3 regions of the Streptomyces sp. NPDC096311 genome follow, and region 3 is predicted to be linked to each of the others. Evidence: riboswitches for the same ligand, from Rfam matches in the RefSeq annotation. Region 3 holds a riboswitch; each other region holds the start of a gene.
The links. A riboswitch is a leader RNA that binds a small molecule or an ion and turns the genes downstream of it on or off. The one in region 3 is predicted to bind cyclic di-AMP.
Positions count from the first base shown of each region.

Region 1 (2,252 bases), on a different contig from region 3:
TCCCGTCAGCGTCAGCATGAGCACGCCCATCCCGACCGTGGCCAGGACGGAGGAGACCCGCACGATGGTCGGCTTCGCGCCCTGCCGGAACAGCGACCTGTGCAGCGCGGCGGGCGCCGTGAAGAGCGCGGCGGCCGCCACGGCCAGCAGGAGGGTGGTGACGTACGTGGCGCGCTGCACCGTGTCGAGGGACGGGAAGCGCGGGGTGAACGCCAGCGTCAGCAGGAACGCGAAGAGGATCTGCACACCGGTCTGCGTGACGCGCAGCTCCTGGAGCAGCTCGCCGAAGTTGCGATCGGCGCGCTCCAGGGGCGTCTCGTTCCGTTCCTCGGGGGAAGGTCGCTCAGCCATGGTGAACGAGTAACCGGTTCGTCCGCTTTTCACGCCCGGGGGTGGAACCCCGAGGGGGTGCCGGCCGGCCGGCACCCCCTCGGGCAGGTCAGCTGACCCGGCCGTACCAGACGCTCTTCGTCCAGATCTTCTGCAGCTTCACGACCTCCCCTGTCTTCGGGGAGTGCCAGATCTTTCCCTTCCCGGCGTAGATGCCGACGTGGTACACGTTCCGGCCCGAGTGGAAGAACACCAGGTCTCCGGCCTTGCGGTGGGACGCGGAGATGTGGTGTGTCTTGTTGTACTGCGCCGCGGCCGTACGAGGCAGCGTCTTGCCCGCCTTCTTGTACGAGTAGAGCGTGAGCCCGGAGCAGTCGAAGCGGCGTGGCCCGGCGGCGCCGTACTGGTACGGGGAGCCCTTCTTGGAAGCCGCGACCTGAAGTGCCTTCGTCGCCAGCGTGGCCGCTTCGGCGTCGGATGCGACGCCAGGAACCACAAGGCTGCCGCCCACGGCGGCGAGGGTGAGCGCCGAGGCCGTACCGGCCCGGGTCCACAGCGACGGGACACGATTGAGCGCAGTCATGCGCAACCCTTCGTCAGCCGCCTGTGAAGGATGACCTGTCGGATTCGGGCTGGCGAAGTAGCCCGGCCGCTTGCGCGGCTTCACCCCAAGGGCCGCCCGGATCTCTCCGGCGACCCGTCTTGCTGGGTCCTCCACTCCTGCCGATGCACTTCTGTCGACCGGTCATCCGGGCAGCGGCAGGACTCGGCGTCCGCCCGGACCGCCCCGCCGCTGTGGCGGGGGCTTGTCGTCGGAAGGGATCTTCACGCATAGCGGTCGGAAAATCCGAGCGGAACCGGCGATTTGTGGCGTTACTCACCACTCACCCGTTCGGGTGGACGACCCTCTGTTCGGGCGATGTTGGGGACGCCGACGACGGTCCCACCAGCACCGGAGCGTCTCATTCCGCCTCCGGGCTACGCGCGTTGCGCAACTTTTTCGGTTCCCCGAAGGGGCCTGTGACTACTCCATCAGGGGGTACACCATCTGGTCCGTTTGAACCCCGGGCCGGACGCCTCGCTGACTTGGCGTACACGGCGACCCGGGTGTGGGTGTGTCAGTTGTCGGCGTCGGGCGGCAGGGTGACGCGGGCCGCCCGCCGCTCACCGTCGAGGACGCGCAAAGCCTGCGCCAGCGTCGGCGCGTGCACCTCGCTCTCGCCGCGCTGGTGCATCAGCGCGAGGGCGTCCCGCAGCTCGGTGGCCTTGGCGACCAGCGCCTGGGCGGCACGCAGCCCGCGGTAGGTGTCTCCGGGCCTGGCCGGGTTGATACGGCCCAGTAGGTCGACCACGTCGAGGTAACGGTCGATCAGCTCGGCCTCGGCGCGCGTCAGCGCGGGCAACGGGGGCAGTTCGGGCACCATCGGCGGATCACCTCGCGTCGGGTGTGGCGTTCCTCGCACCGGGCGCGGTGCGCGAGGTCTTGCGGCTGGGGATGATCCCGTCCACCAGTCCGTACGCCAACGCGGCCTGAGCGTCCAGGATCTTGTCCCGCTCGATGTCGGCGGCGACCTGTTCAGGACTCTGCCCCGTGTGGCGGACGAGCATGTCCTCCAGCAGCCTTCGAGTGCGCATCAACTCCTCGGCCTGGAGGGCCAGATCGCTCGCCTGTCCCTGTACCGGCTCGGGAAGTGACGGCTGGTGGATCAGCACCCGGGCGCCCGGCAGTGCGAACCGCTTGCCCGGCGCGCCGCCGGCCAGCAGCACGGCGGCGGCCGAAGCGGCCTGCCCCAGACAGGTGGTCTCCACGTCGCAGCTGACGAACTGCATCGTGTCGTAGATCGCCGTCATCGCGCTGAACGAGCCGCCGGGGGAGTTGATGTACAGCGCGATGTCCTGGTCCGGTGCCAGATATTCGAGGT
Region 1 covers NZ_JBIWFN010000001.1:283,998-286,249, forward strand. Annotated here, with positions in the region: gene ACIRA5_RS01250 (DUF6328 family protein) at 1-351, opposite strand, end outside; gene ACIRA5_RS01255 (C40 family peptidase) at 440-913, opposite strand; cyclic di-AMP (ydaO/yuaA leader) riboswitch at 917-1,102, opposite strand; gene ACIRA5_RS01260 (hypothetical protein) at 1,449-1,754, opposite strand; gene ACIRA5_RS01265 (ATP-dependent Clp protease proteolytic subunit) at 1,762-2,252, opposite strand, start outside.
Region 1: another riboswitch for cyclic di-AMP. It lies ahead of ACIRA5_RS01255 (C40 family peptidase); the one in region 3 lies ahead of ACIRA5_RS40720 (M23 family metallopeptidase).

Region 2 (2,252 bases), on a different contig from region 3:
GACCCGGCGGGCAGTTCCCTCGAACTTCCGGTGCGAGCAAGGGAGTCGGACCTGAGGATCACCTTCGAGGAGCCGGAGCAGTCCGAACCCCTGGGAGTGACATCCCCGGCCACCTTTGACGAGCCCCGCCCCGAGCGCCTGGTCGCCCGTGACGTGGCGAGGGGCGAGTGGCGACTGGAGGTCGACCCTCGCCAGGACGGCACCCGTGTCCACCCGGACGACCTCGAACGCACGGAGGACGCCCGGGACACGTACACCATCCACGAGCCGGACCCGCTCTCCGCCCGCACCCGCTCGACGAGGTCGATCCGTCCGCACCGCCCGGAGCTGCCCTGGGACGCCCAGGTCGAGACACGCTCCGAACTCAGCTGCGACGCCCGGGAGTTCATCACCTCGAACGAGCTGACCTGCAAGGACGGCAACGAGGTGGTCTTCCATCGGACCTGGGAGAGAAGAATCCCCCGGACGGCTGACTGGAGACCCGGCCGCGGCATGGGCAACCCTGCAGAGCATGGCGCGGACCGGTGAGTTCCTGATGGCCCTGGACGAGGGGACGCTCGCGTACTTCCGCGAGATGGCCGACGAGATGGTCACGCGTTTCGGGATCCCCCGGGCCGAGGCGGTGGCGAGGATCAACAGGGCTTACGCGGGGCAGGAGTTCGGGTCCTACCCGGACCTGATGTGCCACGAACTCCCCGAATACTGGGCCTACGGCCTCTACTTCAAGCCCCATGCACGCCGGCTGCCCGACGACGACCCCGACACGGACCTGTCCGTGTGGGAGGTCCGCCCGGCTCCGCCCGCGGGCTCACCGGCCTGGACACTCGAAGCGTGATGTCCGATTTGCCGTCAGTGCCGCTTTATTTCCGCTTGGCCGCGTGAATTGGGTCACTCCCATGCGAAGTGGGCTCTTTATCCCCTCTTGACGACTCCCCCTTTGCATAAGGCAAGTTGAGCGTCGCGTTCCGGATTAATCGGGCATTTTCTCCCCCGTATCACCCAGGTGAAAGCGATCTACACCGGGAAATGAGGGCTTGTTCCGGACATGTGCTCTCGCATACGTTCACGTCGATCCGGACGGACCGCCCAATCCAGCCGCCGACCGGAATATCCCAGCCACCCACACACACGCACGGCAGGAGCGGGGGACCCAGGTAAGCCGCCGATCCGGACACCGGAACGGCTAGGGGTGACGTCGCACACACCGTGCGGCCGGGCAGCTCCCGCCCGAACCCGACAGCTCACTTCGCAGGCGCCGGAGAGGAATTCGCCATGTCCGCACGAGGCAAGCACCGCAACTTCAAGATCCAGGGCATGCTCACCCGGGGCATCCTCGCCGCAGGAATGGGCGCAGTCGCACTCGCCCTTCCGCTCGTGAGCGCGACCTGCGCGCAGGCCGCCACGGCCACCAGCACCGATGTCCAGCTCATCACGTACAAGGTGGTCGCGGGCGACACCCTGGCCACGATCGCGAAGAAGTACCCCACGAGCGGCGGCCCGGCGAAGCTGTACGCCGCCAACCGCGCGGTCATAGGCCCCGACCCGACGACGCTCCGTCCGGGTCTCACCCTGACCGTGGGCACCAAAACCGTCCAAAACACCACCAAGAAGACCCCGGCAAAGACGGCGCCCACCACCTCGAAGACGTACGCGAACAACCTCGACGGATGGATCAAGCACTCGCTGGACATCATGGCCCGCGCCAAGATCCCCGGCACCTACAACGGCATCCACCGCAACGTCATGCGCGAGTCCTCCGGAAACCCCCTGGCCATCAATAACTGGGACTCCAACGCCAAGGCCGGCATCCCCTCCAAGGGCCTGCTCCAGGTCATCGACCCCACATTCAAGGCCTACCACGTGCCCGGCACGTCGATGAACCCCTACGACCCGGTCGCGAACATCACGGCCGCCTGCAACTACGCGGCGGCGAGGTACGGCTCGATCGACAACGTCAACGGGCCCTACTGACGGGACTGGTGGGGCCGGCGGGGCCGGCGGGGCCGGTAGGGCTGATACGACTGCCGGGGCCGATGCGGCCAGCATGACCGATATTGCCGATATGGCTGATATCGCTTATATGGCCGATATGGCTAGTGGGGTCGGAGAGCCTCGGAGAGCTGCCGGGACCCACCGGGCTCTCCGGGCTCCCGGTACCGGTCCGACCGGTACGGGAACAGCCGCTCCAGCACCACCGCGATCCCGTCGTCCTCGTTCGACAGCGTCACCTCGTCGGCCACCGTCTTCAGCTC
Region 2 covers NZ_JBIWFN010000004.1:454,487-456,738, forward strand. Annotated here, with positions in the region: partial or broken gene ACIRA5_RS13680 (CocE/NonD family hydrolase) at 1-528, shown strand, start outside; gene ACIRA5_RS13685 (hypothetical protein) at 512-835, shown strand; cyclic di-AMP (ydaO/yuaA leader) riboswitch at 1,108-1,268, shown strand; gene ACIRA5_RS13690 (transglycosylase SLT domain-containing protein) at 1,273-1,971, shown strand; gene ACIRA5_RS13695 (HAD family hydrolase) at 2,094-2,252, opposite strand, start outside.
Region 2: another riboswitch for cyclic di-AMP. It lies ahead of ACIRA5_RS13690 (transglycosylase SLT domain-containing protein); the one in region 3 lies ahead of ACIRA5_RS40720 (M23 family metallopeptidase).

Region 3 (2,252 bases):
GTACGTCCCGCCACGTCGGCCGCCGTGATCGTCGGCGACCTGACCGGCGTCGACCTCGACGCGCTGCTCGCCGAGACGCTCGGCGACTGGACTGGTTCGTCCGCCGAGCCGCGCCCCGTGCCGTCGGTGGCCGCCGACGACACCGGCCGTGTGATCATCGTGGACCGCCCCGGCGCGGTCCAGACGCAGCTGCTCATCGGCCGTGTCGGCGCCGACCGGCACGACCGTGTGTGGCCCGCCCAGGTGCTCGGCACGTACTGCCTCGGCGGCACCCTCACCTCGCGCCTGGACCGCGTCCTGCGCGAGGAAAAGGGCTACACCTACGGTGTGCGGGCGTTCGGCCAGGTCCTGCGCGCCGCGCCGGACGGAACCGGTATCGCGATGCTCGCCATCAGCGGCTCCGTGGACACCCCGAACACCGGCCCGGCGCTCGACGACCTCTGGAAGGTGCTGCGCACCCTCGCCGCAGAGGGCCTGACGGACGCCGAGCGCGACGTCGCCGTACAGAACCTGGTGGGGGTGGCGCCCCTCAAGTTCGAGACCGCGGCGGCCGTCGCGGGCACGCTCGCGGACCAGGTCGAGCAGTACCTGCCGGACGACTACCAGGCGACGCTGTACCAGCAGCTCGCCGCGACCGGCACCGTGGAGGCCACCGCGGCCGCCGTGAGCGCCTTCCCGGTGGACCGTCTGGTGACCGTCCTCGTCGGCGACGCCGCGCAGATCCAGGAGCCCGTCAAGGCCCTCGGAATCGGTGAAGTGACCGTCGTTTCGGCGGAGTAGAGGTTCAGCGGAGCTGCCGCTCAGTGGGGACGGGCGGTAAGCCGAACCGCACGCGGAGCGCAAGAGCGTGACTCCGTGGGGCCCGGGTGACTGAAGAGTCGCCCGGGCCCCTTTTTGATCGGATTTCCGCTCGGGTTCTCGCTCGGGCTTCGTCCCCAAGATGTCCGTATTGGTAGGGAGGTTGCCCGTCTGCCCTGTGGCATGCACTACAAAAGCCGTGATCCGTTTGTTGATTGAAAGACGCCCCGTCTAGCGTCGGTGCGGCTGTTCGTCAGGCAGTGCGCCGCGCCCGCGGCACCGGACAGTCATCGCCGAGTCCCCGTACGGCGCGAGCCAGGGGAGCCGGGGACCCACACGTAGTCCCTGGGGTGAATCGGACGCCCTCCCTGGAGGGGGTCCGTAGGAGACCTTCCTGCTCCGAACCCGTCAGCTAACCCGGTAGGCGAGAGGGAAGGAAAGGATCAGCTCCTACATGGCGTTCACCTGTGGCCCCGGGAAACACCGCCGTCCGAGCCGCGTGAAGCGCTCCACCACGAACGCCGTCGGCGTCGCCGCGCTCACCACCACCGGTGTCATCGGAACCCTGGCCGCCCCGGCACTCGCCGCGGACGCCTCCGTCGAGCAGACCGGGCTGACCCAGGCCGTCACCCTCGGCGACAACGTCGCCGCCCAGATCGACGCGCAGGCCGCCGCCCAACAGCGCGCCGCCGACGAGGCCGCCGCGCGCAAGAAGGCCGAAGAAGCCGCGCGCAAGAAGGCCGCCCAGGAGGCGAAGAAGGAGCGCGAGGCCAAGGAGCGCGCCGCCCGCGCCGCCGAGCGCAAGCGCCTCAACACCTTCGTCCTGCCGATCACCGGCTCGTACATCTCCACCGGCTACAAGACCGGCGGCAGCCTCTGGTCCTCCGGCAGCCACACGGGCGTCGACTTCCACGCCGCCTCCGGGACCTCCGTCCACGCGGTCGGCTCCGGCACGGTCGTCACGGCGGGCTGGGGTGGCGCGTACGGCAACCAGATCGTCCTGAAGATGCACGACGGCACCTACACGATGTACGGCCACCTGTCGTCCATCGGTGTCTCCGTGGGGCAGACGGTCACCCCGGGCCAGCAGATCGGCCTCTCCGGCTCCACCGGGAACACCACCGGGCCGCACCTCCACTTCGAGGCGCGCACGACGGCGGAGTACGGCTCCGACATGGACCCGGTCGCCTATCTCCGCTCGCACGGCGTGAACGTCTGACGCTCGCACACCCCGAACGTCCGACGACCGGCGTCAGCACTTCCGAAGCCCCGGCTCCCCCCAGCCGGGGCTTCGTCGTTTCGAACGTCTGTCTGTCCAAAAAATATCCATGGATTCCGGCCTGCCATCGGAAATTCCGGTTCTCTGCAATAGAGTCGCTGAACAAGCGTCAATCGACCGCGTTTCGCGGGGATTAAGGCGGAGGTCCGGTCATGCGCATTCCCGCGCACTCGGT
Region 3 covers NZ_JBIWFN010000021.1:71,475-73,726, reverse strand. Annotated here, with positions in the region: gene ACIRA5_RS40725 (M16 family metallopeptidase) at 1-780, shown strand, start outside; cyclic di-AMP (ydaO/yuaA leader) riboswitch at 1,080-1,240, shown strand; gene ACIRA5_RS40720 (M23 family metallopeptidase) at 1,253-2,017, shown strand; gene ACIRA5_RS40715 (GntR family transcriptional regulator) at 2,230-2,252, shown strand, end outside.